3 regions of the Cupriavidus basilensis genome follow, and region 2 is predicted to be linked to each of the others. Evidence: predicted binding sites of a transcription regulator. Region 2 holds the regulator's gene; each other region holds the start of a gene.
The links. Region 2 encodes sigma-54, which starts transcription at its own class of promoters, with help from an activator protein. Its sites were predicted from a motif close to TGGCANGNAANCTGCTTT; they were not measured.

Region 1: the regulator sigma-54 is predicted to act here: its motif matches at 2,182-2,199, upstream of F7R26_RS34340 (collagen-like triple helix repeat-containing protein).
Region 3: the regulator sigma-54 is predicted to act here: its motif matches at 7,900-7,917, upstream of F7R26_RS28650 (ammonium transporter).

What each region holds. Positions count from the first base shown of each region.
Region 1 covers NZ_CP062804.1:3,007,007-3,017,204, reverse strand. Annotated here, with positions in the region: gene F7R26_RS34350 (collagen-like triple helix repeat-containing protein) at 84-1,658, opposite strand; gene F7R26_RS34345 (hypothetical protein) at 1,657-1,839, shown strand; gene F7R26_RS34340 (collagen-like triple helix repeat-containing protein) at 2,354-3,529, shown strand; gene F7R26_RS34335 (Flp family type IVb pilin) at 3,896-4,078, shown strand; gene F7R26_RS34330 (A24 family peptidase) at 4,086-4,586, shown strand; gene F7R26_RS34325 (TadE/TadG family type IV pilus assembly protein) at 4,666-5,130, shown strand; gene cpaB (Flp pilus assembly protein CpaB) at 5,227-6,192, shown strand; gene F7R26_RS34315 (type II and III secretion system protein family protein) at 6,290-7,651, shown strand; gene F7R26_RS34310 (AAA family ATPase) at 7,690-8,907, shown strand; gene F7R26_RS34305 (CpaF family protein) at 8,909-10,198, shown strand, end outside.
Region 2 covers NZ_CP062803.1:509,752-519,949, forward strand. Annotated here, with positions in the region: gene rapZ (RNase adapter RapZ) at 1-588, opposite strand, end outside; gene F7R26_RS02290 (PsiF family protein) at 708-1,031, opposite strand; gene hprK (HPr(Ser) kinase/phosphatase) at 1,220-2,191, opposite strand; gene ptsN (PTS IIA-like nitrogen regulatory protein PtsN) at 2,227-2,682, opposite strand; gene hpf (ribosome hibernation-promoting factor, HPF/YfiA family) at 3,065-3,415, opposite strand; gene F7R26_RS02310 (RNA polymerase factor sigma-54) at 3,465-4,940, opposite strand; gene lptB (LPS export ABC transporter ATP-binding protein) at 5,076-5,861, opposite strand; gene lptA (lipopolysaccharide transport periplasmic protein LptA) at 5,886-6,530, opposite strand; gene lptC (LPS export ABC transporter periplasmic protein LptC) at 6,585-7,211, opposite strand; gene F7R26_RS02330 (KpsF/GutQ family sugar-phosphate isomerase) at 7,229-8,212, opposite strand; gene F7R26_RS02335 (monovalent cation:proton antiporter family protein) at 8,363-10,198, shown strand, end outside.
Region 3 covers NZ_CP062804.1:1,743,056-1,753,253, forward strand. Annotated here, with positions in the region: gene F7R26_RS28605 (arylamine N-acetyltransferase family protein) at 1-448, shown strand, start outside; gene F7R26_RS28610 (TraB/GumN family protein) at 458-1,231, opposite strand; gene F7R26_RS28615 (SDR family oxidoreductase) at 1,573-2,337, shown strand; gene F7R26_RS28620 (class I adenylate-forming enzyme family protein) at 2,538-4,280, shown strand; gene F7R26_RS28625 (acid phosphatase) at 4,418-5,275, shown strand; gene F7R26_RS28630 (SDR family oxidoreductase) at 5,291-6,049, opposite strand; gene F7R26_RS28635 (CreA family protein) at 6,118-6,624, opposite strand; gene F7R26_RS28640 (acyl-CoA thioesterase) at 6,641-7,126, opposite strand; gene F7R26_RS28645 (HU family DNA-binding protein) at 7,319-7,588, opposite strand; gene F7R26_RS28650 (ammonium transporter) at 8,197-9,399, shown strand; gene F7R26_RS28655 (mechanosensitive ion channel family protein) at 9,636-10,198, shown strand, end outside.

The DNA.
Region 1 (10,198 bases), on a different replicon from region 2:
AAAGGGGCGCGTCGAACGCGCCCCTTTTTTAATTCTTACATGCAGGCGCATGAAGCGCGAAGCATGTATTGCCTGCTTGACACTTAGCGTTTGCCGCCGAGGCCGCCCAGCAAGCCACTCACGAGGCCGGTAACCGGCGCCAGGGCGTTGTTGCCCGAGCCGCTGCCGCTGCTCGCGCCATTGCCGCCATTGCCGCCGGTGACGCCCGCGACGATGCCGGTAACCGGTGCCAGCACATTGCCTGCGCCGCCACCCGAGGCACCGCCGGCTGCGCCGGCAACCGTGCTCACCACGCCGCTGACCAGGTTGGTGACAGGCGCGAGCGGGCTGCTTGCGCTACCGCCACCCAGGCCGCCGGTGAGCCCACCGGTCAGGCCGCTGACCAGATTGGTGACAGGTGCGAGCGGGCTGCTTGCGCTACCACCGCCCAGGCCGCCGGTGAGTCCGCCCGTCAGGCCGCTGACCAGATTGGTGACAGGTGCGAGCGGGCTGCTTGCGCTACCACCACCCAGGCCGCCGGTGAGCCCACCGGTCAGGCCGCTGACCAGACTGGTGACGGGCGCCAGCGGGCCGCTTGCGCTACCACCAGTCAGTCCACCCGTGAGGCCGCCCAGCAGGCCCGTGACCGGCGCCAGCGGGTTGCCGGTACCCGTGCCGCTCGGGTTGTAGACCACGCCGCCAAGCGCGGCCACCGTGCTGCCCGCACCGGCGACGATGCCGCCCACGCCCGATACCACCGGCGTGTTGGTCTGCTTGATCGTGTTGCCCGCCGTGGCCAGGCCGCCGCCAAGCGTCGCCAGCAGGTTGTTGACCGGAGCACCCAGGCCGGTGGCAGCGCCGAGCGTCTGCGTGGTGCTGGTGAGTTGCGAGGTGAGCGGCACGATGAGCTTGCTGACGCCGCCGGTGAGTTGCTCCACGGGGCCGGTCGAGAGGGCCGTGCCGAGCTGGGCGCCCGCGCCATTGACCGCGGTGCCGAGTTGCGAAACCAGTGAGCCCACCGGCGTGGTGACGGCTGCCAGGGGCGACAGCGGACCGCTGCCCAGGCCACTGACGAGCGCGCCGGCATTGGTCACGGCATTGCCCACCTGGCTGACCGCGCCGCCGGTGCTAGCCACCGTGGTGCCCAGCGGGTTGGTGGCGTTAGGGATGTTGCCCAGGCCGTTTTGCACGCCGTTGCCAAGCGTGCTGACCGCGGCGCCGAGTGAGCCGACCACGCCGCCCAGGCCATCCTTGGATTGGGTCGAGAGAATCGGCAGGTTGGTGTTCTTGATCTGCGTGCCGAGATCGCTCACCACGTTGCCGGCCGAGGTCACGATGCCACCCGCCTGATTGACGATCTTGCTGGTCGGCGTCAGCGCGGCCGTGTTGCCACCGTTATTGCCGCCATTGTTACCGCCGTTATTGCCACCGTTATTGCCACCGTTGTTCCCGCCATTGTTGCCACCGTTGTTGCCGCCGTTGCTGCCACCACCCGTGCCGGCGTTGGTGCCCCCACCGGTACCGGTGCCGCCGGTGGTGCCTGCGCTGGTACCGCCGCCATTGCTGGTGCCCGCACCACTGCCGGTATCCATGGACGTTGTGCCGCCACCGCTGGCGCAACCGCCGAGTGCCAACAGCGAGCCGAGCAATGCCGTGATGAGAATCTGTTGAGTCCGCATGACCTTTTCCTTTTTTTCTTCCCGTCGTGAAATCACGGAGCGCGTGGCGCATGCCGTGTTGTCACTGCATTGCGCAAAGGGTGTGCCAGTGCGTGCCCGCATGCCGCCGGCGCGCGGGCGGACGCCGGATAAAAACGCGCCAAGCCTTGCCACGCTTGGGTTTGAAGAGGATGAGACATAGCCGGGAAAGGACCAGACATGCGCGCGCTGTGCGGTGTTTCGGTGTTACGCGTTACGTAACGCCGTGGCGCCCATACGGAACAACGCGGCCCTGTTCCCTGTGCCGCGGCCGCATGCCAAGCGTGTCGGCAACGTTTGGGCAGACAGTGCGTGCGCGGCTGCGCGTCGGGAACATCTAGGGGGGAACACGTTACGTAGCACGTAACACGCCGCGCGGCACGGGGCGGCCTTGTTGTGCAACGTGACGCGTGACTAGCTCATGCTCGCCATCCCGCGTCAAACAACGGTTTGCGCCGCGGTGCCAGGGTGGATGGACTGCCGTGCCGACAGCGTGCCATGCGGGTGGCACGCAGCTTGCGGTATTGACTCCCGACAAGCGCGGCGCACAGCGCGGCGCGGAGCAAACGCCCTAGTCGTATTGCGATCCGCGCTCAAGGCTTCGCATGCATCGTCCAAGAGCCAATTCGATTGCAGTTCCAAAGGAGAACCTTCCGCGAGGAAGACCAGGAGATCCCATGAAAGCGCATTTCGCCCCGATGTCATCCGTGACCCTCGCCTGCGCGGCCGCACTGTTGCTGCTGGCAGGTTGCTCCTCAGGCGGCTCCGGCAGCGGCGCCAGCCCCAGCGCAGTCACGCCGACCACGCCCCCTCCGAACACGCCGGCTGCGACGCCCGACACCACGCCTACCGCCAAGGTCACGGAAGGCGTGGGCAATACGGTGGTGGCAGCGGGCAATGCGGTGAGCGATATCGGCAAGCAGATCCAGGCTGCGCAAGTGCCGCTCCTGCCGGACGCCACGCGCAACGCGCTCGGCGGCGTAGTCGTAAACGCGGGTAACACGGTCGGTGCGCTAGGCGTGGGTGTGCGCGACGGCCTTGGCAAGATGGGCGCAGTTACCGATCCGCTTGGCATCACCGTGTCCAGCACGGGCAACGTGGTGCAGAAAGCCGGCGTCACGGTATCGAGCGCGGGCGATCTCGTGAGCAGCCTCGGCACCGGGCAACTGGCGCCGCTAGGCGCGGTGACCACGCCCGTGGGTGGCCTGGTCAATCAGGTTGGCGGCGCGGTGACGATGGCCGGCGGCAAGCTCGGCGAGGCGCTCTCGACCGGCCCCGTGGCGCAGGTCACGGGCAGCGTGAGCAAGGTGATCGTGCCGCTGACCACGCAGGTCACCACCGTTGCCCAAACGGTTGGCGGCGCCACCGGCCTTGGCGCGCCGCTGGACAAGCTGCTGGCAACCCTTGGCAACTCCGTGGCCAGCGGCGGCAGCTTGCTGACCAATGCCCAGGCCCCGTTGGTCTCCAGCCTCGGCGGTGTCGTGACCGAAGCCGGCAAGACCGTCGCGGGGACCGGCGTGCTGGTGCACGGCAACGGCACCGGCGGCAATCCGCTTGGCGGGCTGCTCAACAACCTGCCCCTGGGCGGCATTGCGGGCGGTTCCAGCTCGGGCACGGGCGCAGGCACTGCAGGCGTGCTGGCACCCGTGACCGGCTTGCTTGCCGGCGTGACGGGCGGCGCTTCCGCGGGCACGGGCACTGCCGGCGCACTGGGGCCCCTGGCCGGTTTGCTGGCACCGGTGACGGGTGTGCTGAGCGGCGCGCGCAACGCCGCAGCGGGCGCGGCTTCGACGACATCGAGCACGCCGAACACGCCGGCGCTGACCAATCTGCTCGGCGGCCTGGCTCGTTGATTGTTGATCTGAATACGTCGAGTACGTCGAATAAGTCGAATAAGTCTTTACGGTGCGCAGTCGTCCTTACCCCGCGGCTGCGCATCCTTTTACATCACACCGCGCCACATGGCTCACCCGAACGGGTGTGGTACTTGACGCGATTAGAACGTTTGCTCTTTAAAAAGACACTGTTTTCAAACGGACGTCAGCCACTATGCTGAGACAACTATAACTCCAAGGGGGGGTATGGTTGATACATGGCTTTGATCTATAAATTCTTCACCAGCGTTACTGCTCGGTACTAGCCTGGCCACAAGAGCGAGGCGGTGTCGGAGGGGTAAGCGGACGCTGTGTGATGAAATAAATCAAAAACGGAGTGACATCATGAAAAACGCTTTGGCACGCTTTCTTCGGGACGAACAAGGAGCAACTGCAATCGAGTACGGGTTAATTGCAGGCTTGATTGCGATGGGCATGATTGTTGGTGCCACCGCACTTGGTAACAACCTTTCGACGAGCTTTTCCAACCTCGGAGCAAGGATCCTCGCGCTCCTTCCTGCCGCCTGACAGAGTGGTGGCAATTGCCGCACTCTTCTGCGCGGTAACCATCTGGACCGACCTAGCTTATCGGAAAGTACCCAATGCCGTGCTGGCAGCCACCCTGGTGGCTGTCTGCCTGATGCTGCTGTTCGGGCATATTCCTGAGCCGGGACTGGCTTCGCGCGTATTTGGGTTTGCGATTGGCTTGCTGGTCATGTTGCCGGTCTATGCGCTGGGGCGCATGGGTGCGGGTGACGTCAAGTTCTTCGCGATAGCGGGTTTGTTCACCGGCCCAATGGGGTTGGTGACGGTATGGGTCGTCGGCAGCCTGCTGGCGCTTGCGCATGCATTGCTGGTGCGCATGCAAGCCGGCACGGTCTGGGCTGTATGGCGAGACCATTTCGCAAGCTTGCTGCACCGAGGAGTCGGCATGAGCGTCCCCAGTGCGGCTCGCCATACAGCGGAGGAGCGCGGTATTCCGTACGCCGCGTACCTTGCGATCGGCTTGCTGGTCTGGATGATTTTGGGAAGGTAGCGGGCGACGGGCTGTTAGCCAACCGCCTGTCGCCCGCGCCACCGGTCGGCGCAAAAAGTAAAAGATAACCGGGTGAAGTATGCCATTGCGGGGAAACCACGCCGTGCGGACGCGCTCGTCCGGAACGGCTGCGCTTGAATTTGCCATCGTGCTGCCGGTGTTTCTGGCCGTCGTGATCGGCATTGTCTATTTCGGCATCGTGCTGGCCTTGCAGCAGACGCTGACGCTTGCCGCGGAAGAAGGCGCGCGTGCAGCCCTGCGTTATCCCAGCGGGGCATCAGCCAATAACGCGGCTGCCACGCAGGCCCTGCGGGTGAGTGCGGCTTCGACGACAGCTCTGGCTGTGCTGCCTGCCTCCATCAGCAGCGTCATTTCCACCGCTAATATTGCGCAAACTGTTTCCTGCGCCAACCCGAGCGGCTCGGTCTGCGTCAGGGTGACGCTGAACCTTCCCTCAAGCGCGATCTTGCCGGTCATTCCTGGGGTACCCATTCCCACAACGCTGACTGGCAGCGCAACGGTGCAGCTGGCGCCTGACACATGAGAATCTGCCCACGCCACGAGCGGGCGCCGTTTGTCGACATGTGCCTAAGCCAGATTTCAGCTATTCGAACCAGAGTATCCAAACCAGAGATTTAGCATGACCAGCAAACAGATCCGCGTGCTTGCCATCGCGCTGCTCGTCCTTGCCGCGTTGCTGGCGTTGCTCGCGTGGCGCGTGGCACGTACGCCGGCGAAACCAGCAGAGCCCGTGGCGGGAAGCACGCAGTCTTATCCGGTGGTGGTCACGGTGAAGCCGATTGAAGCCGGCAAGCCAGTCCCCGTCGATGCGCTCAAGGTAGAGCAATTGCCCATCAATCCGGCGGGTGCCTACACCGAGGTGGCCCGCGTGGCTGGCCAGGTGCCGCTGGTTGGCATCGGCGCGAATGTGCCGGTACTGGAAAGCCAACTGCTGGCGGGCCTTGCCACACAGGTCAAAGAGGGCGAGCGCGCGGTGGCGGTTGCGGTTGATGAGGTGATTGGCGTTGGCAACCAGGTGCAGCCGGGCGACTTTGTCGATGTGTTCGCGGTGTTCCGCCGCGATGGCCAGGAGATCGCAGGCAGCCAGGCGCGCATGCTGCTCGCGCGCCTGCGCGTGCTGGCCTATGGCGCCGGGACGGTCAATGAAGCCGTCAAGCCGGCGCCCGAGCAAATGATGGCGCGCCGCGAAGGCGCGAAGACCGCCGTGCTGGCGGTACCGGTGGCCAACGTCGGCAAGCTGGCTATCGCACAGCAAACCGGGCGCCTGTTGCTGGCCCTGCGCAATCCCGATGATCCGGATGTTCCCACCGAAGGCTTGTTTGAGGATCCTGCCCCGGTCATGCAGGCAAAGGCGCAGGCAAAAGGGGGGGCGCCAGCCGCAGTGCTGGCGCCATCCGATCGCGCAATGGCAGGCGTTGCACTATCAGGGATCGCAGGCGGGGCACGGGGTGACGCGCTTCCCGCCAAGGCAGCGCCATCGCCGGTCCCGGCACCCTCAGCCATCGCGCAGCGCGCCCATGGCGCGAGCAGCGTCGCGCAAAACAGTGTTGAGATGATCCGCGGCGGCAAGCGCGAGATCGAATGAAACCAGCAACGCCGTCGTGGTTGAAGCATGCCTCGTGCACGCCCGCCGGATTGCATTTGGATTGGTGTTTTCAGTGTTACTTCTGGATAGTCGATTGATGAAATCCATTCTTGCCGGGGCCGCCACCATCCTGGCCGTCTGCTGCACCGTCCCTGCGGCGTGGGCGCAGCAGGCCGACGGCGGCGTGCGTGATCTGAAGCTGGTGGTGGGTAGCCAGCGTGAGCTACGTCTGAACAAGCCACTCGAACGCGTGGCGATCGGCAATCCTGCCGTGGCGGATGCGTTGCTGCTAAAGAGCGGCTCGGGTGCCAACGGCGTGCTGGTGGTGGCCAAGAAGCCGGGCGCTACCGAGCTGATGGTTTGGCCAAGTGGCGAAGCCGCGCAAACCTACCGCGTGCAGGTGGATGCGACGCGAGGCGAGTCCGGCGATCCCGCCGTGGCGGTATCGGGCGGGGGCGCATTGATCAGCGGCGAGGCGCGTGATGCGCAGGCATCGCTGCGCGCGCAGCTGGTGGCGCGCTCGGCCACCGCTACGGCCGAAGGCAAGGGCGGTGTGGTGATCGATCGCTCCACGATCCCGGTCAGCAGCACGGTGCAGGTCGACGTGAAGGTGGTCGAGGTCAGCAAGACCGTGCTCAAGGAGGTGGGGTTCAATTTCTACCGGAACAACGGCGGCTTCGCCTTCGGCACGTTCTCCCCGTCGTCGCTGAACAAGTTTACCTTCACACCGCGAACCGACTCCGCGCCGGGTTCGTTCAGTGCCGACATCAGCTCGCCGATGAGCAGTGCCTTCAATCTTGTCGCGGCGTCACTGTCGCACGGGATCTTTGCCAACCTGAGCCTGCTGGAGAGCAATGGCATGGCGCGGGTGCTGGCCGAGCCGAGCCTGGTGGCGCTGTCCGGGCAGAGCGCGAGCTTTCTTGCCGGCGGGGAGATCCCGATCCCGGTGCCGCAGGCACTCGGCACGACCACCATCCAGTTCAAGCCCTTCGGCATTGGCCTGACCGTGACGCCCACCGTGCTAGCCAAGGATCGCATTGCCTTGAAGGTGGCGCCTGAAGCCAGCGATCTCGATCCGTCGCGCGGCATATCGATCAACGGTGCCATGGTGCCTGCCATCGTGACCCGCCGCGCTGACACCACGGTGGAACTCGGCGATGGCGAGAGCTTTGTGATTGGCGGGCTGGTCAGCCGTACCACGGTCAGCAACGTCAACAAGGTGCCTTTGCTCGGCGACCTGCCGATCATCGGCACCTTCTTTCGCAACCTGAACTTCAACCAGGAAGACCGCGAGCTGATGATCGTGGTCACGCCGCGCCTGGTGCGCCCGCTCGCCAAGGGCGCGGCGGCCGTGGCCGCGGTCAGCGAGGATGGGCGCACCAGTGGCAACCCCGATGTGTGGGGCCGGTTCGTGCTTGGCGAATATGTCGATCCGACGCTGCCAGGGTTTTCCAAATGACATTGGGCAAGCAGGATGACGGCGCAAGGCAGGGTCAGATGGACTTCTTCCTGTTCAATACCGCACAGCCGGAGCCGCGCCAATGGCTGGCCAACGCGCTTGGCAACCTGGGCCGGCTGGTTGTCGAGGCTGGCCCGCAGGATGCCTTCGTGGAGCAGATCGCCACCGTCAACCCCGGCATGGTTTTCCTGCATTTTTCGCGGGAGCAGGCGCTGGCATCAAGCCGGCTGGCTGAGCACGTGACGAAGCTGTACCCGGGGCTGGCGCTGGTGGCGGTGGGCAACGCGGGCGAGCCGGACATCATGCTGGCGGCGCTGCGGGCTGGCGCCAAAGATTTCATCGACATGACCGCGCCGCCGGCTGGCGCGATCGAGATCGTGCGCAGGCTGCTTGCGGTGCGCGGCCACGCCGAGCCGGCGCGCCGGGGCAAGGTCGTGGCGGTGCTTGGCGCGCGCGTGGGCGTGGGTGCCACAACGCTGGCTACCAACCTCGCGGCGGCGGTGCGCAAGCGCAGCCATGGCGAAGTGCTGTTGATGGACCTGGGGCTGCCGTCGCGCGACGGCTCGTTGTACATGAACATCAGCCCGGGTTTTCACTTTGTCGAAGGCGTACGCAACCTGCGGCGCTTCGACCAGGTCTTCGTGCAGACCGCGCTGGCGCGCCACGGCAATGGCGTGGCCGTGTTGCCGCTGCCGGCCACCCTGGCGGAGATGCGGGATATCTCGTTCATGGAGGCGCTTGGGCTGCTGAATCGCCTGCGCGCCTTTTTTGACCTGCAGGTGGTGGACCTGGGCGGCTTTAGCAATGTCGACTTCATGGCGCATCTGGTCAAGGCCGCCGACATGGTGGTGTTGGTGGTGGACCAGAGCGTCGGCGCCATCGTCTCGGCCGCGGAGTTGCTCCAGGAGTTGAAGAAGCGCGAGGTGGAGCGCGAGGACCTGCACTTGCTGGTTTCGCGTTTCGAGGCGCGCCTGGGCGTGGATGCCCAGCAGATCGCGCAGCGCCTGGAGGCGCCATCGGTGGGCACCTTGCCCGACCGGCGCGAGCCGCTGGTGCTGGCGCTCAACCGTGGCGTGGTGCTGGCCGATGACAGCCCCGCCGATCCCTATGTCCGTGCCATTGGCCAGTTGGTGGATCGGCTGGGATACCGTGCCGGCACTGCAAGCGAAGCTGGCTTGCTGGGCCGGGTAAAAGAAAAACTGCCCGAAGCGCTACGCGCCATGCGCGTGATACGCGCTGAGCGGGCTGGGAACTGACATGTCGCAAGCCATCGAATTCTCCGATAACTCCGCCGCGCCTTTTCCTGCTTCGCAGGAATTCCAGAACATCAAGGAAGCGGCCCATGAGCATCTGCTCACCCGCATCGAGGAGCTGGGCGCGGAGTTCGGCCGCTGGTCGCGCACCGCGATCAACCGCTTTGTCGACCTGGAGCTGGAGAGCTTCACGCGGCTGCGCCGCATCCCCATCAACGAGGCCGAGCTGCATCAGATCGCCGAGGCGCTGACCAAGGAGCTGGCGGGCTTCGGCCCGATCGAGGACCTGCTCAACGACCCGGCGGTGGAAGACATCCTGGTCAACGGGCACCTGGACGTCTACGTCTCCCGGCATGGCGTGCTGGAGCGTATTCCCGTGCGCTTTGCCGATAGCGGGCATCTGCTGCGCATCGTGCGGCGCATCCTGGCCCCGATCGGGCGGCGGCTGGATGAATCCAACCCCATGGTCGACGCACGCCTGCCGGATGGCGGGCGCATCAACGTGGTGATTCCCCCGCTGGCGCTGGCCGGCCCGGTGGTGTCGATCCGCAAGTTCCGCAAGGACCCGCTGACGCCCGCGGACCTGCAAGGCCTGGGCACCATGAGCCCCGAGGTCAACGAACTGCTCGAAGCTGCCGTCAAGGCCCGCTGCAATATCCTTGTCAGCGGCGGCACCAGCTCGGGCAAGACGTCGCTGCTCAATGCGCTGGCCACCTATGTGCCCGACGGCGAGCGCGTGATCACCATCGAGGACACGGCGGAACTGGCGCTCAACCATCCGCACGTGGTGCGGCTGGAGAGCCGCCCTGGCGGCTTCGAAGGCACGGGCGTGGTGTCGATCCGCGACCTGCTGCGCAACAGCCTGCGGATGCGGCCCGACCGCATCATCGTGGGCGAGGTGCGCGGTGGCGAGGTGCTGGAAATGCTGCAGGCCATGAGCACGGGGCACGATGGCTCCATGGGCACCATCCACTCGAGCAGCCCGCGCGAATGCCTGTACCGCCTGGAGATGCTGGCCGGCTTTGCCGGCTTCCAGGGCAGCGAGGCCAGCCTGCGCCGTCAGATTGCCAATGCCATCGACTTTATCGTGCAGATCGGCCGGCTCTCCAACGGCAAGCGCCGCATCCTCTCGATCACGGAAGTCACTGGCCTGGGCGACAACATCATCTCGACCCAGGAGCTGTTCCGCCACGAGCCGTTCGTCGGCCCCGACGGCAATGAGGTAGACCGCTGGCTCTCGCTTGGCATCTTGCCGCATTCGCCCAAGCTGGCGCGCATGCGCCCGACCAACTTT
Region 2 (10,198 bases):
CACGCCGTGCTTGAAGCCGAACGACTCGAACAGCAGCGTGAGCTTGAGGTCATCGCCGCGCACGAATTCCTTGATCCACGCGCGCAATGTATTGGTGCGCACATTGCTGGTGTCGATGCGGTGCGCAGCCTCCGCCAGCGGGCTCAGGAGCTCGCGCTCCATCTCGATGGCCTCGATCAGCGAGGTGTCGTTGAATGCGGCCTCGGCGGTACTGTCGGCGAGATTCTCGTTCTTGGGATTGGCCGAGAGGCCAGCCATGGCTGCGCGCATCGACAGCGGATGCCGCCGCCTCGTCTCGGAATAGCGCTGCACCAGCGCATCGGTATTGGCGGTCAGGAAGACCACCCGGACCTGGTGTTCGGCCGCGAGGTCGCGAAGCGTGCCGGGCAGCTCGTCCAGCGACTCGCGGCTACGGATATCGGTGGCGACGCCCAGATGGGTGTAGCCCTGCGCCGCCAGGTACTGGGCCAACTCCGGAATAAACTGCGCCGGCAGGTTGTCGACGCAGTAGTAGCCCGCGTCTTCCAGTACGTTCAAGGCAACGGATTTGCCGGAGCCGGAGATCCCGGTGATAAGTATGATGCGCATAGCACGACAAGCATAACATCAGGTGATGACGCCGTCATGACGGCGCCGTGCCAGTAAAAATGGCGAACCGAAGAGGTTCGCCATTTTTACACGTCCGCGCCGCAAATGATGCCGGTAGCTTACTTGGACAAGCAGTCGCTCATGAAGGCCTTGCGCTCATCGCCTTTCTTGCCGGTGGCCTGGGCGTTGCAGGTCTTCATCTTTTCCTGCTGGCTGTTCTTGGCGGGTGCGGCTGCGGGCTTGTTGGACAGGCAATCGCTCATGAAGGCCTTGCGCTCGTCGCCCTTCTTGCCGGTGGCCTGCGTGTTGCAAGCCTTCATCTTGTCCTGCTGGGTGTTGGCTGCCGCCGGTGCCGCGGGTGCTGCGGCCGGTGCATTCTGGGCGAAGGCGCCGGTGGCAAAAAGCGGGGCTACCAGCACGCACATCGCGATCAATTTTTTCATGCTTGCTCTCCTGGCTGTGGAAAACTTCATGGCTGCTGGCCTGTCGGCTCGGCAACTCGGGGATGGGCCCAATGCCCATTACTGCACAAAACGGCCTGTGTCCCCATCGCGTTGACCACCGAAGCGCGGCCGGATGTAAGCAATTGAAAACGGCCCCGTCGTGGTCGCACGGCGTGGACCTGCCAAACCTAGAGCAGCCGGCCCTGGCCCCGCGATGCGACATCGGCCTGCATCGCGGCGCGCTGGCGGTCCATGAAGTCGCGCAGCGTGTCGATGCCGCGCAGGCGCAGGATGGTGTTGCGCACGGCGGCCTCGACCAGCACGGCGAGATTTCGGCCGGCCGCCACCTGGATCTTGACCATGTGGATGGGCAGGCCGAGCACGTCGAGATACTGGGAGTCCAGCGGCAGGCGCTCGAATTCGCCATCGTTGCGGCGTACCAGCTGCACCACCAGCTTGAGCTTCATCTTGCGGCGCACCGCAGTCTCGCCAAAGATGGTCTTGATGTCGAGCAGGCCCAGGCCGCGCACTTCCAGCAGGTTCTGCAGCAGCGGCGGGCAGCGGCCCTCGATGAAGTCCGGCCCGAGGCGTACGAAATCGACGGCATCGTCCGCCACCAGCCCATGTCCGCGCGAGATCAGTTCCAGGCCGAGCTCGCTCTTGCCCAGGCCGGACTCGCCCATCACCAGCACGCCCATGCCGAGGATGTCGAGGAACACGCCGTGCATGGTCACGCGCGGCGCGGAAATGCGCGACAGATAGAGGCGCAGGTGATCAATCACCGCGGCCGAAGACACCGGCGTGGTGAACAGCGGGGTGGACGAGCGCGTGCAGCGCAGTTCCAGGTCGGGCGGCGGCTCCATGCCGTCTGCGATCACCAGGAACGGCGGCTCCAGCAGGATCAGCTCGCCCATCTGGCGCTTGCGCATCTCGTCATCGAGGCGCTGGTAATACGTGATTTCGGGCTTGCCCAGCACCTGGATCCGGTTCGGGTGGATCAGGTTCAAGTGGCCGACGAGATCGGCCGCGGACGTGGCTTCACGTGCAAACTCGACATCGAAGGCCCGGTCCGCGCCCTCCAGTCCCGCTACCCAGGAGAGTTTGATATCGGCTGCGTTGTCGTCGAAGATCGACTGCGAGGTGACGCCAGTGAGTTCCATTCGGGTGCTTTCAGGGACGGGCTTTCAGTGCCGGATCATGGGTGCCATTGCGTCAGCAGCTGGTGCACGTCGTCGGGGGTGGGCAAGGTAGCCAGTCCTTCGCGCATCTCGCGGTCGGACAGCAGCTGGGCGATCTCGGAGAGGATTTCCAGATGCTGCTGGGTGGCCTGTTCGGGCACCAGCAGGAAGATCAGCAGCGCGACCGGTTTGCCGTCGGGCGACTCGAAGGGGATCGGTTCGGCCAGGCGCATGAAGGCGGCCAGTGGCTGCTTCAGTCCCTTGATGCGGCCGTGGGGGATCGCAACCCCCGCGCCCAGGCCTGTGGACCCGAGCGACTCGCGGGCAAACAGGTTGTCGGTCACGGTCGCGCGCGCTACGCCATGGTTGTTCTCGAAGAGGAGCCCGGCCTGTTCGAACACGCGCTTCTTGCTGGTGACGCTGACGTCGAGGTTGATGTTGCCGGGTGGCAGCAATTTAGCCAAACGATTCATGTGGAATGCGCAGGGTTTTCTAGTAAGCAGGCCCGGGGCCAGGAGGCGTCCCGCCGGGCGGAAAGAGGATAAAAACCAAGGCCCGAGATTTCCACCGGGTGTCCCCCATGCCGGTGTCGGGCGTCTGGCCATTATAGAGCAGGCCCGCTTCCGCTTTGTGCATTGCAATAGCCGATGCGCTCAAGCGGTGCTGCATGCACCGGAATGGCTAGGCCAGTCAACCATGTATTGCACAGCATACACTGCTACATATGCGTTGCGGAATCCCCTGCGTGACCCGATCGGGTGGGCTGCAACGAAAAAGCCGCGCTCTGGGCGCGGCTTGATTCCGTTTTTCAAGGGACTGACACCGACGGCCCGGTATGTGGGCCGCCAGGCACGGTCATTGCTGCATCTGCGATGCGGCCATCTGGTACTTGACCGCTTCACGGTCGTGGCTCTGCACGCGATCCTTGTGGCGAATCACCTGCCGGTCGAGCTTGTCGACCAGTGCGTCGATAGCGGCATACAGGTCTTCATGATGCGCTTCGACAAAGATGTCCTTGCCCTTGAGATGTAGATTGATTTCCGCGTACTGCCGCCGGTCCTTTTCTTTTGTATTGTCGACAGAGAGCAGCACACTTACGCCAATGACTTGATCGAAATGCCTGACGATACGCTCCAGTTTCGTTTCCACGTACTCACGCAGAGGCGGCGTGATGTCCAAGTGGTGTCCACTGATCTTGAAGTTCATAGCGTTTCTCCTTCTGAAAGAGCTGCATCAGGCAGGCGATGCAGCTCGGCTACAAAGTCTTACGGAGATTGACCGCGGGAATCTTGAGCGCTTCGCGGTACTTGGCAACGGTACGCCGTGCTACCACAAAGCCTTGCTCGCCGAGCAATTCGGCAATCCGGCTGTCGGACAAGGGGTTCCTAGCGTCTTCGGCTCCTATCAATTGCTTGATCAACGCACGGATTGCCGTTGATGAGGCCGCGCCGCCGGTTTCTGTGGATACGTGAGAGCCGAAAAAATACTTCAGCTCGAAAGTCCCCATCGGCGTTGCCATGTATTTATTGGTAGTCACCCGAGAGATGGTGGACTCGTGTAAACCCAGTGTATCGGCAATCTCCCGCAAAACCAAGGGGCGCATCGCAATTTCACCGTGGGTGAAGAAGTTCTTTTGACGTTCGACAATGGCTTGTGCGACGCGCAATATCGTATCGAACCTTTGCTGGATATTCTTGATCAACCAACGTGCTTCCTGCAGCTTTTGCTGCAGTCCGGCCGCGCCCGCATCGCCTTTTGCACCGCGCAAAATCTGCGCGTACATGTCGTTGATGCGTAGCCGTGGCATCACATCCGGGTTGAGGTGGGCGATCCATCCGCCGCTCAACTTTCGAACAAAAACATCGGGCACCACGAAGTCCGCTTCTGGCCGGCTGTAGGCATGGCCGGGGTAGGGCGCGAGCGAGCGGATCAGTTCATGTGCTGCCTTGAGTTCCGGCTCGTCGACTTGCAGCGCTTTTTTCAGGCGCGTGTAATCGCGCACCGCCAGCAGCTCGAGGTGGTTGGTGACGATGCTCAGCGCCAGTTCGCGCTGCGGATGCTTGAGCCTGCGCAATTGCAGCGCCAGGCACTCGGCGGCATTGCGCGCCCCGACGCCCGGCGGATCGAAGCTCTGCAGCAGCGTGAGCACAGCCTGGATCTCGTCGACCTCGAACTCGAGCTCCTCCGGCAGCTCGCTGCAGATTTCCTCGAGCGTGGTGCTCAGGTAGCCGTCATCGTCCAGGGATTCGACCAGGAAGATAGCCAGCCCTTTGTCGCGCAGGGAAATCTTGAGCGGCGCCAGCTGCTCCATGAGGTGTTCACGCAGCGTGGGCTCGGCGTCGCGCAGCTGCATCGGGGTTTTTTCGTCGTCTTCGCCTTGCGGGCGGCGGGCGAAGTCGTCCAGGCTCCAGTCGCTGCCGTAGTCCTCATTGCTGTCGGAGTAGCTGTCGTCGGCCTCGGGGGCGCCATCGGGGCGGTTCTCGCTGGTGCCCTGGCCATCGGCGGGTGCCGGCGCTGGCGCGCTCTGCAGGTTCACCGAGCCGTCCGAAGATACGCGCAGCGGGCTGTCCAGCCAGTCGTTCTCGCGCTCGAGCAAGGGGTTCTCGGTCAGCGCCTGTTCCACTTCCTGCTGCAGTTCAAGCGTGGACAGTTGCAGCAGCCGGATCGACTGCTGGAGTTGCGGCGTAAGCGCGAGATGCTGCGAGAGGCGGAGCTGTAGCGACGGTTTCATGCGACCTATTTTATGCCCAACTTCCGTACTGGTGGAACGGAAATTGCTATCGCTGGTGTCGCTATGATCGTTTGAAGGATAAAAGGCGACACTGAAGCCGCCCGGGGGGCGATGCGCGGCAGGCGCCGCGCGCCCTTACATGCGGAAGTTCTCGCCCAGGTAGACCTTGCGCACCGACTCGTTGGCGATGATGTCTTCAGGCTGCCCGGACGCCAGCACCGCGCCTTCGCTGATGATGTAGGCGTGGTCGCAGATGCCCAAAGTCTCGCGCACGTTGTGGTCGGTGATCAGCACGCCGATATTGCGTGCCTTGAGGAAGCTGACGATGCGCTGGATTTCGCCCACCGCGATCGGGTCGACACCGGCGAAGGGCTCGTCGAGCAAGATGAAGCGCGGCGCGGAGGCCAGCGCGCGGGCGATTTCCACGCGGCGGCGTTCGCCGCCGGACAGCGATAGCGCCGGGTTGTCGCGCAGATGGGCAATCTGCAGGTCGTCCAGCAGGGTGTCCAGCCGGCGCTCGATCTCTGCCTTGCCCAGGGGTTTTCCATCGTTGAGCTGCAGCTCCAGCACAGCGCGGATGTTCTCCTGCACATTGAGCTTGCGGAACACGGAGGCTTCCTGCGGCAGGTAGGACAGGCCCATGCGCGCGCGCTCATGGATGGCCAGGCCGCTGATGTGCTTGTCGTCGAGCACGATATCGCCCTCGTCCAGCGCCACCAGCCCCACGATCATGTAGAACGACGTGGTCTTGCCCGCGCCGTTGGGGCCCAGCAAGCCAACCACCTCGCCGCTTTTCACATCGAGCGACACGTCCTTGACCACGGTGCGCGAGCCGTAGCGCTTCTTCAGGTGGCGCACGACCAGCGTGCTGCTGTCCTTCAGGGTGGCGGGCTGGGACGGTGCGGTTTGGGTAGCGGTCATGAAGGTGAAGTCAGAATCCGTGGGTCAGGGGTTGACGGGGGCGGTCGCCGGCTTGAGCGGCAGCGGACTGGCTGCGGCACCGCTGGCGGGCTGCTCCTGGCGCGGCGACAGCACGGCGCGCACGCGGCCCGACGGGCTGCCCGCGGTCGCGTTCTCGGCGCCGCCGCTGGCCGTGTAGAACTCGTTGCGGCTGTCATAGGTGATCACCGCGCCGCGGATCTCGTCGACCAGCTTTGCACCGGCAAGGCGGGCCATGCGGGCGCGCCCGATCAGCTTGGACAACTCCTGCTTGCCGTCATACTCGATGCGGTCGCCCCAGCCGTCGATGTACTCGTCGACGTTGTCGCGCTTCTGGCGGATATAGGCTTGCTTTGCGCCCTTGGAGGTCGCGACCGCGTACTGGTAGCCCTCAGGATCGGTACGGACTTCGGCCGCGTCGGATTTGAGCACCATGGTGCCCTTGGTCAGCACTACGTTGCCGGTCAGGACATAGACCTGCTTGACGTCATCGTAGCTGGCATTGTCGGCCTCCAGGACCAGCGGCTTATCGCGGTCGGCCTTTTCGGCGCTGGCGGGCGCGGCCAGCGTGAGGCCAAGGACGGCGGCCAGCGTCAGCAAAGCGGCCGTGCTGCGGCGCAGACAGGACGAAGTCGTCGGGAATGGATTCATGTTGGCGTGATGGCGGTTGACGCGGGCGGCTGGTGCCCGCGGGCGGCTTCTGGGCTACTTTGCGGGACTCGCCGGCGGCGGTCCCGTGATGATGGTGCCGCGTACGTTACCCAGCAATTGTACTTCGCGAGTGACATTGTTGAAGACCAGGCCGTTTGCGGTCATCACCGACGGGCCGCGGGTCAGCTTGACAGCCTTGTCGGTCTTGACGATGTCATCGTTCACCAGCACCTGGAAGTACTCCGAGGCGGCCGTCATCTGTGGGTCCTTGGCGGGGTCGGGGCCCTGGGCGCGCACGATGAAGGCATTGCCGAACAGGTCGATGACCGAGCCTTCCGCGTTCATCGTGCCGCGATCGGAGTGGCCGGTGACGGGCGGACGGTCGATTTCGTAGGAACGCATGGCCGGGCGCGTCACGTCGTAGGTCTGGTCGTCCTCGAAGTGGATCATCTTGTCGCCGGTGAAGCGCAGCTTGGTGTTGCCGTCCTCGGCAAGCTCGGTCGCGGAAAAACGGATCATGTAGTAATCCGGTTCATGCTTCTTGCCTACCGGCCCGGTGTCCGCTTCTTTCGGGGAGTTGACCTGCACCAGCCAGAAGGTGCTGCCCGCCACCAGTGCCATCAGCAGCAGGGGCAGGGCTCGCATGGCAAGCCGGCTCAGGGAGGACAGGATTTCCCGCATAGGCATGGGCTCTGGCCTCAGATGACCTTGGCGCGGGTCAGGTCGTGGATGTGGAGCGCGCCGACCAGGCGCCGCTCTGCGTCGACCACCAGCATCTGGTTGATGCGGTTCGCCTCCATGACCTGCACGGCTTCCACGGCCAGCTGGTCCGGCCCGACGGTATGCGGCGTGCGGTGCATGACTTCGCTGATGGGTACGGTCTTCCAGTCGCGCGGGGTTTCGAGCAAGCGGCGCAGGTCGCCATCGGTGAAGACACCGATCAGGCGGTCGTCCGGGTCCACCACCGCGGTCATTGCCATGCCTTTGCGGGTGATTTCCATCAGGGCCTGTGCCAGCGGCGTGCTCTCGCGCACCTTGGGCACCGCGTTGCCGCTGCGCATGACGTCGCGCACGTGGGTCAGCAGCTTGCGCCCGAGCGCGCCGCCCGGATGCGAGCGGGCAAAGTCTTCCTCGCCGAAGCCGCGGGCATCCAGCACCGCCACCGCGAGCGCGTCGCCCATCGCCAGTGCGGCGGTGGTGCTGGCGGTCGGGGCCAGGTTGAGCGGGCAGGCTTCTTTTTCCACGCCGGCATTGAGGTGCGCGTCGGCCAGCTTGGCCAGCGTGGATGCGGGGTTGCCGGTCACGGAGATGAGCTTGGCACCGATGCGCTTGACGATCGGGACGATCGAAAGCAACTCGGCGGTCTCTCCGGAGTTGGAAAAAGCGATCAGCACATCGTCGCGCGTGACCATGCCCAGGTCGCCGTGGCTGGCTTCGGCCGGATGCACGAAGAACGCGGGCGTGCCGGTCGAGGCCAGCGTGGCCGCGACCTTGCGGCCGATATGGCCCGACTTGCCGATGCCGGAGACGACGACGCGCCCGCTGCAATTGAGCGTCAGTTGCACGGCCTGCGCAAATCCGTCGTCCAGGCGGCCCGCGAGGGCAGCAACGGCGTCGGCTTCGATCTGGAGGGTTTCGCGAGCGAGCCTAAGTGCTCGATCCGCATTGAAATTAGCTATCATGGCGACGAAGTATACCAACGAATGCGATGGCGCTTGGGCTGTTCCTGGGATCGGGCAGCGAGGGCGGCCATCGCGCTTGCCGTAATCCGCCGGCAGGGCCGCCCGCACCGGGCCGGCCCGGTGCCCGGCGCGGCGTACCTGACCCTGTCGATGCACTCTCCGCTGGACCTTACCCTTGTCCTGCTCGCCGCCGCCGTGTTTGGCGTGGTCGCGTTTCGCATGTTGCAGTTGCCGCCGATGCTGGGGTACCTGGTCGTGGGCATCCTGATCGGGCCGCACGCGCTCGGCCTGGCCAGCGACACCGCGCAAACCAAATACCTGGCCGAGTTCGGCGTGGTCTTCTTGATGTTCTCGATCGGCCTGGAGTTTAGCCTGGGCAAGCTCAAGGCGATGAAACGGCAGGTGTTCGGCCTGGGCGGCTCGCAGGTGGTGCTGTCGCTCCTGGCCGTGATTCCGGCAAGCTGGGCGTTCAACTGGCTGTTTCCGCTGTCCTGGCAGGCTTCGGTGGCGCTGGGCGGCGCGCTGGCCATGTCATCCACCGCCATCGTGTCCAAGATGCTGTCGGAGCGGCTGGAGCTGGAGAGCGAGCACGGGCGCAACATCATCAGCATCCTGCTGTTCCAGGACCTGGCCGTGGTGCCGCTGCTGATCGTGATCCCGGCGCTCTCGCGCGATCCGGGCGACCTGATGATGGCGCTGGGCCTGGCCACGGTGAAGATCGTGGTGGCCCTGAGCCTGATCTTCTTCGTCGGCCAGCGTCTCATGAGCCGCTGGTTCCACATCGTGGCCGCGCGCCGCTCGCAAGAGCTGTTCATGCTCAACCTGTTGCTGGTCACGCTGGGCATGGCCGCGCTGACCGAGCGGCTCGGCCTGTCGATGGCGCTGGGCGCCTTCATGGCTGGCATGCTGATCTCCGAGACGCCCTATCGCCATCAGGTGGAGGAGGACATCAAGCCCTTCCGCGACGTGCTGCTGGGGTTGTTCTTCGTCACCATCGGCATGTTGCTCAATATCCATGTGGTGCTCGATCACTTGTGGCTGGTGCTGGCGCTGCTGGTGGTGCCCATTGTCTTCAAGCTGGTGCTGATCTCCGGCCTGGCCCGCTTGTTCGGTTCGCGCCAGGGGGTGGCGATCCGTACCGGCCTGGGCCTGGCGCAGGCCGGCGAGTTCGGCTTCGTGCTGCTTAACCAGATCGACGGCCTGAACCTGGTCGACCCGGTGCTGATCCAGGTCATCCTGGCTTCCATGCTGTTGTCGATGCTGGCGGCGCCGTTCCTGATCCAGTACAGCGACGCCATCGTGCTGCGCTTTACCGCCAACGAATGGCTGATGCAGTCGCTCAACATGACGCGCATCGCGGCGCAGAGCCTGCAGACCGAGAAGCACGCCATCATCTGCGGGTTTGGCCGCAGCGGCCAGAACCTGGCGCACATGCTGGAGCGCGAGGGCATCACCTACGTGGCGCTGGACCTCGACCCGGACCGGGTGCGTGAAGCCGCCGGCGCGGGCGACACGGTGGTGTACGGCGACGCCGGCCGGCGCGAGGCGCTGATCGCGGCTGGCCTGCATCGCGCGGCAGCCTTGATCATCACTTACAACAACACGCCCTCGGCCCTCAAGGTGCTGCACCATGTGCAGGAGCTGGAGCCGGCGCTGCCCGTGATCGTGCGCACCATGGACGACTCGGAGCTCGACATCCTGCAAAAGTCAGGCGCCACCGAGGTGGTGCCGGAAAGCATCGAGGGCAGCCTGATGCTGGCCTCGCACGCGCTGGTGCTGCTGGGCGTGCCGATGCGGCGCGTGGTGCGCGGGGTGCAGGAGGCGCGCGATGCGCGCTACAGCCTGCTGCGCGGCTACTTTCACGGCCGCGACGACGAGGAAGACATGGTGGAGCGAGAGTCCGTGCGCCTGCACTCCATTTCGCTCGGCCCGGAGGCCACCTCGGTGGGGCGGCGCCTGGGCGCGCTCGGGCTGGACCGTATCGGG
Region 3 (10,198 bases), on a different replicon from region 2:
CGCCATGGCGCTGCCGCAGGCGGAGCAAGCCGACCCCTCGTTCCCGTACCGCCTGTCGTGCGTGGAGGCGACAGGTGCGGTCTTTCACGTGTACGACCTGGAAGTCAAGACCGCGAGCGCATGGCTCAAGCTCTACCAGTTCGATCTTTCGCCGCAGCAGGCCATCGATTTCGAGCCGCGCAACTGGTACACCTCCACCCATCCCGACAGCCTGTTCCGCAACGCCCTGACCCTGGCGCGCTCGCAAGGCGACACCCGGCTGACGCTGATCAACGGCGACTTTGCCGTGCGCGCGGCCGATGGCAGCGTGCAGCGCCAGCAACTGGAGACGCCGGCTGCCGTTGTCCAAGCGCTGGGGGATCGCTTCGGGCTGGCGCTGGATCTTGCCAGCGAGGCGCAACTAGCGCAGCGATTGCCCGCGCTGATCGAGGCGCGCGGCAACAGATAGGCATTCGCTTCACCAGGGTTCGGGCAGCAGTTCGAGCCCAGCCGCCCCAAGCAGCGCCGGCAGCCCCGCGTCGCCCACCATGTGCAGGGCGCCGGCCACGATCAGGGTTGGCACGCGATCCGCGACCAGCGCCTGGATTTTCGGCATCCACTGCTGGTTGCGTGCGTCGACCAGGACCGCCAGCGCGTGCGGCCATTGCGCGCGGCGCTGCGCCAGCAGCGCGCCAAACGGCCCGGCCTGCCCTTGCCGCCACCAGCGCACCATATCCGCCGGCTCCGCTGCTGCCAGTTCCGGCTGCTCGGCAAAGAATGCCAGCATCGATACCTGCTCGGCCAGCGGCACGCGCTGCAACATCCGCAGCGCCTCGGTGCCGTCCTCCAGCGCATCCGTTGCCCGTCCATCGACAGCGGCGCGCGCCCACAAGAACCGATCGACACCATGCTGCGCCAGGAAGCCGTGCCTGGCGGCCACCGCGAACTGCAGATGCATCGCGGCGAACACGGGGCGCAGCCGCTCCAGTTCCGGGCCGGGCAGGCCGAAATCCAGCCAGAGCGCCCGCACCTGCGCAAGCGTGGCCGGCTGCAGATGGCGGCTGAGACTATCGCCTTGCGGGAAATACGCCGGCGCGAAGTCCGGCGCCTGGTCCAGCGCCACCTCGAAGACCACCCGCGCCGAAGCGCGGTAGGCGCGCTCCGCGGCCGGCACCAGTGCCGGCAAGGGCGCATCCAGCACGTGGATCGCCCCCAGCAGGTAGACCTCGGTATCCTTGATTTGCCAAAGCATGAAACGCTTACCTCGTCCTTTGTGGCCTGTTGCAGCCTGTTATGACCTGTTCGCCGTTTGTGGGTGCGGACATCATGCCGCTGTCTTGCCGACGTCATGCACCGAATGCATTGCCAACAGAAAATTCTCTGATAAGCCGGGCCGGCCGCCGATTTGCTTGTGGACTGAGCCATGCCTCCCAACCATAATGTACCGGCCGGTAGCACTATGGTACTGACAAGCCCCTGCATGAACCACTGTGCAGAACATGCCTGGCCGTGCTGCCAAGATGCAGATTCACCAGCGCCTTTTAAAGATCATCTGGTCCCGCCCCGCGAGGACCAGGACACCAGGAGACACGCATGTCATTGTTCGACCTGACCGGCAAGGTTGCCGTCGTCACCGGCTCTTCACGCGGCATCGGCCGCGCCATCGCTGAGCAGATGGCGGTGCAAGGAGCCAAAGTGGTGATTTCCTCGCGCAAGGCCGAGGCCTGCCAGGAAGTCGTCGATGCCATCAATGCCAAGCATGGCGCCGGCACCGCGATTGCCGTGCCCGCAAATATCTCCTCCAAGGAAGACCTGCAGCGCCTGGTCGACCAGACCAACAGCACGTTCGGCAAGATCGACGTACTGGTTTGCAACGCAGCGTCCAACCCCTACTACGGCCCGATGAGCGGCGTGACCGACGAACAGTTCCGCAAGGTGCTGGACAACAACGTCATCTCCAACCACTGGCTGATCCAGATGGTGGCCCCGCAGATGCTGGAGCGCAAGGACGGTTCGATCATCATCGTGTCTTCCATCGGCGGCCTGCGCGGCTCGCCCACCATTGGCGTGTACAACGTGTCGAAGGCGGCCGACTTCCAGCTGGCGCGCAACCTGGCGGTGGAGTTCGGCCCGAGCAACGTGCGCGTGAACTGCATCGCCCCCGGGCTGATCCGCACCGATTTCGCCAAGGCGCTCTGGGAGGATCCGGAGCGCTACAAGCTGTCGACGCAAGGCGCGCCCCTGCGCCGCATCGGCGAGCCGGTGGAGATTGCCGGCGCCGCGGTGTTCCTGGCGTCCGCGGCCAGCACCTTCATGACCGGCCAGGCCATGGTGGTGGACGGCGGCGTCACGATCTGAGCCGCCGCGCACCTGCTGTTCCCGTTCCGGGCTCGCTCCAGGGCCAGGGCGCAAAGCCCGAAGCCTGAGGCCTGAGCCGGGGCACTTCGTGCCCGCGTGCATTGCCGCCCGCATTTCCGGACAGGCGCGGCACGCGGGCAAGCTTGCGCGCCGGCATGCCAGAGCGTTGCCCATCCTGCCATGCAGTCAGGGAGGCACCGATGTCGAACAACCCGCAATCCGCTACGACCTGGCCAGCAATCAGCCTGGCCGAGGCCCACGCCCGCCTTACCGCACCCGGCGCCCCGTTCGAAACCGAAACGCGCGTGATCCGGGGCATCACCACCGTCGTCTGGAAAAACGCGCCGCCTACGCTGCGCGACCTGTTCCTGCAAGCCCGCACGTTGGGCGACAAGACCTTCGTCGTCTATGAGGACGAGCGTGTCTCGTACGATGCGTTCGCCCGCGCCGCGCTCACCATCGCGCATGCGCTGATCCGAGATGGCGTGACCAAGGGCGACCGCGTGGCGCTGGCCATGCGCAACCTGCCGGAATGGCCGGCCGTCTTCTACGGCGCCTTGCTGACAGGCGCCATTGTCACGCCGCTCAACGCCTGGTGGACCGGGGCGGAACTGGAGTACGGCCTGGCCGACTCCGGCAGCAAGATCGCCATCGTTGACGATGAACGGCTGGGCCGCATCATCGAGCACCTGCCAGGCTGCCCCGCGCTGGAGAAAATCTACGTCAGCCGCGCCGATGCGCCAGCCAGCGACACGCGCATCAGCCGGCTGGAGAGCCTGATCGGCACGCCGGACCAATGGGCATCGCTGCCCGAACTGCCGGTACCCGATGTGGCCATCGACGCCGACGACGACGCCACCATCTTCTATACGTCAGGTACCACCGGCAAGCCCAAGGGCGCGCTCGGCACCCACCGCAACGCCACCAATGTGGCCGTGGCCGCCGGGTTCAGCCCGATGCGCAATTGCCTGCGCCGCGGCGAAGCGATTCCTGCGCCCGATCCGGCCGCACCGCAAAAAGGCATGCTGCTGTCGGTGCCGTTCTTCCACGTTACCGGTTGCATGGCGGTGCTCAACGGCGCGCTGGCCAGCGGCACCAAGATCGTGTTGATGCGGCGCTGGGATGCCGTGCGTGCCATGGGCCTGATCGAGCGCGAGCGTTGCACGGCGGCCGGCGGCGTGCCCACCATCGCCTGGCAGATCATCGAGCACCCGGAGCGCGAGCGCTTCGACCTGTCGTCGCTGGAAAACGTCAACTACGGTGGCGCCCCCGCTTCGGCCGAACTGGTGCGCCGCATCAAGGAAGTGTTCCCGCATTCGGCCCCCGGCATTGGCTGGGGCATGACCGAGACCTCGGCCACCTTCACCAGCCACAGTGCAGAGGAGTATGTGGCGCGCCCCGAAAGCGGCGGCCCGGCCTTGCCCATCGGCGAGATGAAAGTGGTGGATGGGCGTGGACGCAGCTTGCCCACCGGCGAGACCGGCGAACTCATGGTGCGCGGCGCCAATGTGGTACGCGGCTACTGGAACAAGCCAGAAGCCACCGCGCAGACATTCATCGACGGCTGGCTCAAGACCGGCGACATCGCGCGGCTGGACGAGGAGGGCTTTGTCTATATCGTCGACCGCATGAAGGACATGCTGATCCGCGGCGGCGAAAACATCTACAGCATCGAGGTGGAAAGCGCGCTGTACGATCACCCCGCCATCATGGATGCGGCACTGGTCGGCATCCCCCACCGCACGCTGGGCGAAGAGCCCGCGGCCGTGGTCAGCCTGAAGCCCGGCGCACAAGCCACCGAGGCGGAGTTGCAGGCGTTCGTGGGCGAGCGGCTGGCGGCCTTCAAGGTGCCGGTGCGGATCGTGTTCTGTCCCGACATGCTGCCGCGCAATGCCAACGGCAAGATCCTGAAGTCGACACTGCGCAAGATGTTCGAAGCCTGAACCTGCACGCTGGACAAGGTCAGGGTCCCCCAGGCGGCCGTGAGCGGGAACACGGCCGCTTGCTTACCGGTACCACGCCTGTCCGACGGCGATGACGGGCACAAGCAACAGATAACAGATAACAGATGCGGATGCGGATGCCAGCAAACTCACTCACCAGACCTTTACCGCCCTGCGCCAACCGGCTCGCGGGCTTGTCCGTGCTGGGCACTGCCTTGCTCCTCGCGGGCTGTGCCGGCCAGGGCCAGGGCAGCGCCGCTGCGCCGGTGCCGGAAATACGGCCTGGCATTCTCGCCGGCTACCTGCCGGCGGATGCAAGGCCCGATAGCCTGGCCCTGGTGCCACCGCCGCCTGCGCCCGGCTCCGCGGCGCAAGCCCTGGACGACGAGATCGCACGCGGCAACCAGGCCCTGCGAGGCACGGCACGCTATCGCCAGGCAGCAATCGATGCCAACCTGAAATTCCCGCAGGCCGCTGGCGTTTTCTCATGCGCGCTGGATGCGCCGATATCGCAGGAACAAACACCCAGGCTCTACCTGCTGCTGCGCCGGACCCTGGCCGATGCCGGACTATCGACGTACGGCGCGAAAGACAAGTTTGCGCGCGCCCGGCCGTTCGTGGTCAACCAGCAGCCGAGTTGCACGCCCGCCGAGGAGGCCATGCTTTCCAAGGACGGCTCCTACCCTTCGGGGCATAACGCCATCGGCTGGGCGTGGGCGTTGATCCTGGCGGAAATCGCGCCGCAACAGTCCAATGTGATCCTGGCGCGCGGGCTGGCCTATGGGCAAAGCCGGCTGGTCTGCAATGTGCATTGGCAAAGCGATGCGACGCAGGGCCGCATCATGGGCGCAGCTACCGTGGCGCGGCTGCATGCAGACCCCACCTTCCTCGCGGATCTTGCTGCAGCCAAAGCGGAGGTTGCGCAAGCCCGTGCCAACGGGCTGCGGCCGGCCGGCGACTGCCGCGCCGAAAGCGAGGCACTGGCGATCAAGTAGCGGGAGACGCCAGGTTCAGCCGCGCCCGACGAAGGGCATCTTGGTGGCCATCACGGTCATGAACTGCACATTGGCATCCAGCGGCAGGTTGGCCATGTGCACCACCGAGCTGGCCACGTGCGCCACGTCCATCAGCGGCTCCGGCGCGATCTCGCCGTTGGCCTGAGGCACGCCGCGCGCCATGCGCGAAGCCATATCGGTGGCGGCGTTGCCGATATCGATCTGCCCGCAGGCGATGTCAAAGGCGCGGCCATCCAGCGAGAGGCTCTTGGTCAGCCCGGTAATGGCGTGCTTGGTGGCCGTGTACGGCACCGTGTTGGGACGCGGCGAGTGCGCCGAGATCGAGCCGTTGTTGATGATGCGGCCGCCGCGCGGGCTCTGCGACTTCATCAGCGCGAAGGCCGCGCGCGAGCATAGGAACACGCCTGTCAGGTTGGTGTCCAGCACCGCCTTCCATTGCGCCACGGAGAGCTCATCGATCGACACCGCCGGCGCATTGATGCCGGCGTTGTTGAACAGCACGTCGAGCCGGCCGAAATGCTCGCGAACCTGGGCGAAGAGCCGCTCCACCGAATCCGGATCGCTGACGTCGCATTGCACCGCCAGCGCCGTATGGCCCTCGGCCCTGGCTTGCGCGGCCAGCGCCTCGAGCGGCTCGGCGGTACGCCCGGCAAACACCACCCGATAGCCTGCCGCCAGCAGCGCCTGTGCCACCGCCTTGCCGATGCCGCGGGCCGCGCCCGTTACCAGCGCAACCTTGCCTTGCTCACTCATGCTGTCTTCTCCGGACTGGATTGTTGAATGGATCGTGGATCGTGGATCGTGGATCAGGGAACGGATGCCTACTTGACCGGAATCGGCGTGGCGGCCGCCACCGGCACGGCGGTCACACTATTCTGCGGGCTGCCGGATACGATGCGGTCCGAGTAGGTCAGGTAGACCAGGGTATTGCGCTTGCGGTCGACCGTGCGCACCACGTGCAGGGTCTTGAACAGGATCGACATGCGCTCGGAGAACACATTGTCCTGCTGGCGCAGCGGGCCCCTGAACGTGATCGGCCCTACCTGGCGGCAGGCGATGGAGCTTTCCGGCGGGTCTTCGGCCATGCCCAGCGAGCCCTTGATGCCTCCGGTGCGGGCGCGCGACACGTAGCAGGTCACGCCTTCGACCTGCGGATCGTCATAGGCTTCGATCACGACTTTGTCGGAGCCGGTCACGCGGAAATTGGTGCTCACGCTGCCGATCTCCTCGGCATGCGCGGCCGGCGCCAGCAGCGCAAGCGCAGCCAGAAGGCCGGTCAGGGGCCACCGCGGCCCACGGGAAACGTATTGGGAACGCCCGGATTGCATGGCCGTGCCCCCCACCTCAGGACACCGTGCCGGTGATTTCATCGTGTCGTTTTTCCATTTCCTGGCGCAGCTGGCGGCGCAGCTGGGCTGCGGCAAAGCGCTGGCGCTCGACTTCGTCGCGGGGCACCAGCGGCGGCACTTCGGCGGGCGCACCGTTGTCGTCCACAGCGACCATGGTGAAGTAGCAGCTGTTGGTATGGCGAACCAGCTTGCTGCGGATATTTTCCGTGATCACCTTGATGCCGATTTCCATGGAGCTGCGGCCGGTGAAATTGACTGCCGCCAGGAACGTCACCAACTCACCCACGTGGATGGGCTGGCGAAACACGACCTGGTCGACCGACAGCGTGACCACGTAGCGCCCGGCATAGCGGCTGGCACAGGCGTAGGCGACCATGTCGAGGTACTTGAGGATGGTGCCGCCGTGCACATTGCCGGAGAAATTGGCCATGTCCGGCGTCATCAGCACGGTCATGGAAAGCTGGTGGGACAGGTCATTCATGATGAAAATCCGGAGTCTGGAAGCGGCCGGGCCGACCCGCGGTGCAGGTCGAAAGGCTGGCGCCGACGATCGGCAGTTTAACCCGGAACGATCGTCCTGCCCTGCCCCCCGAGAACGTCGAAATGCACCCGGGCACCAATAAAAAAGCGGCCCAACGGGCCGCCTTCCTGTTTGCGCCTGGGCGCGGACTACTTATTTCTTCTTGTTCACAGCGTCCTTGAACCCTTGGCCGGCAGAGAACTTGACCGTCTTGGCGGCCGTCTCGCCAGTACGCGGATTGCGTCCGGTACGTGCGGCGCGCTTGCCGGAGCTGAAGCTGCCGAAGCCCACCAGCGTTACCGAATCACCCTTGGCAACCGCCTTCTTAATGTTGTCCAGAGCGGCATTCAGCGCGCGCTCTGCTGCAGCATTGCTCAGTTCCGCGTCAGCGGCGATGGCAGATACCAGTTCACCTTTATTCATGGCTGATTTCCCTTGTTGGTCGTCTTGATCGGAGTGTCTGCCACGCGGCAAATTACCGATCGGCGCAGTCTAATCCGCGCTTTACGCATTGGGCAATCCCCAGTGGCACCAATGCAACGAAAAAAGCCGCAAATCCTTGAGTCAAGCGCCTTTGCGGGGAATTTACCCCCCTTCTCCGCGCTTTCAAATGCGACCAGCAAGGTTAATGGTCATTCGAACGCCCGTACGTGATGACAGGCATCGCTTGACAAGATCAGGCCAGCGCGGTGTGCGCATTGCTGCCACCGAAACCGCCCGGACGGCTTGGTCGGCGGCATGGCAATGGCTTTGGATGCACGCGCCTCTCAATCCATATTGGTGCATGTAAACCGTGGGTGCACGCCCCAAATAGGGGCATCGCCTCATTTTGGCGCAGCCTCCATCTGCCGGTCACCCCCGGCGCATGTTAACCGGCTTCGCGTTACGGCTTCTCGATCCGTGCGCCGCCGCCTTCGAGCGCGACAAATCGGTGCAAATTCCACCAACACGGTGCAGATTCCGGCTTGCGGCGCCCCAGACTGGTACGCTTTTTGCGTGCGTGTGCTCCCATTTTGCGCATAGAGGATTGTATGGACAAATGGAAGAGCGGCACCGATGCCCTGTTCATCTTGCTAGGGGCGATCATGGTGCTAGCCATGCACGCTGGCTTTGCGTTCCTGGAGCTGGGCACGGTGCGCAAGAAGAACCAGGTCAACGCACTGGTCAAGATACTGGTGGATTTTGCGGTTTCCACGATCGCCTATTTCTTTATCGGCTACACCGTGGCCTATGGGGTTGAGTTCTTCACCAGCGCCCATGCACTGGCGGAAAGAAGCGGCTATGAGCTGGTGAAATTCTTTTTCCTGGCAACGTTTGCCGCCGCCATACCAGCGATTATTTCTGGCGGCATTGCCGAGCGCTCGCGCTTCAACCCGCAACTGGTGGCCACCTTCGTGCTGGTGGGCCTGGTCTACCCCTTCTTCGAGGGCATTGCCTGGAACAACCGCTTTGGCGTGCAGGACTGGATCGCCTCGGTCGCCGGCGCGCCGTTCCACGACTTCGCCGGCTCCGTCGTGGTCCACGCCATGGGCGGCTGGATCGCGCTTCCCGCCATCTTGTTGCTGGGCGCGCGCCGCGGCCGCTACCAGAAAGACGGCCGCATCAGCGCGCACCCGCCCTCGAACATCCCGTTCCTGGCACTGGGCGCATGGGTGCTGGCGGTAGGCTGGTTTGGTTTCAATGTCATGAGCGCGCAAACCGTCGACAAGATCAGCGGGCTGGTGGCCATCAACTCCCTGATGGCCATGGCCGGCGGCACGCTTGCCGCCTGGGCGGCCGGCCGCAACGACCCCGGCTTTGCCTACAACGGCCCGCTGGCCGGGCTGGTGGCGGTCTGCGCCGGCTCCGACCTGATGCACCCGCTGGGCGCCCTGGTCACCGGCGCCATCGCCGGCGCGCTGTTCGTCTACCTGTTCACGCTGGCCCAGAACAAATGGCATATCGACGATGTGCTGGGCGTCTGGCCGCTGCACGGGCTATGCGGCGCGTGGGGCGGCATTGCCGCCGGCATCTTCGGCAGCCAGGCGCTCGGTGGCATCGGCGGCGTTTCGCTCGGCGCGCAGTGCCTCGGCACCCTCCTTGGCATCGCGATCGCCCTGGTGGGCGGCACCGTGGTCTACGGCACGCTCAAGAAGGTCGTGGGCATCCGGCTTGACGCTGAATCGGAATACAACGGCGCAGACCTGTCGCTGCATCGCATCTCCGCCACGCCGGAACGCGAAACCAACTGGTAAGGCACGGCGGCGCAAAGGGGATTCACGCCCTTGCGCCACCCCGACCCCACGCTCCCACGACCCATGGCCGCGAGTGGCGCGCTGCGCCCTGCGCGGCCATTTTGTGCTTGAACTTCCGCTCGCCGCGTAGCAATAATGCGTTGCCTGCCTTCGCGCTCCGCCCCCGACGCGTCCGGGCATCCGCTGCATGATGTTCGTTGCCTGTGTACCTGCCGAGCCAGCAAGGGAGAAACGCGATGGATGCTACAACGCTGCAGAAGTATCAGGATGTCGTCGTCGCCTATGCGACGGAAGTCGGGTTCAAGGTTCTCGCTGCCCTGGTCTTCTGGGTGGTTGGCCGGTGGCTGATCCACGTCGTGGTGCGCATGGTGCAGGGGTCCCTGACCAAGCAGAAGGTCGACCCGACCTTGCTGCGCTATGTCGGCTCCATCGTCACGGTGACCCTGAATATCGTGCTGATCATCGGGATCCTGGGTTACTTCGGCATCCAGACCACCAGCTTTGCCGCGCTGATCGCGGCGGCCGGCATCGCCATCGGCATGGCGTGGTCCGGGCTGATGTCCAACTTCGCGGCAGGCGCCTTCCTGGTGGTGCTGCGGCCCTTCAAGGTCGGGGATTTCGTCACGGTAGGCGGGATCACCGGGACCGTCAGGGAGATCGGCTTGTTTGCCACCACGCTGGACACGCCAGACAATGTCCTGACCGTGGTCGGCAACAACAAGATTTTTGCAGACACAATCCAGAACTTCAGCGCCAACCCGTACCGCCGGGTCGAGCTAAAGGCCCAGCTGGCCGGCAG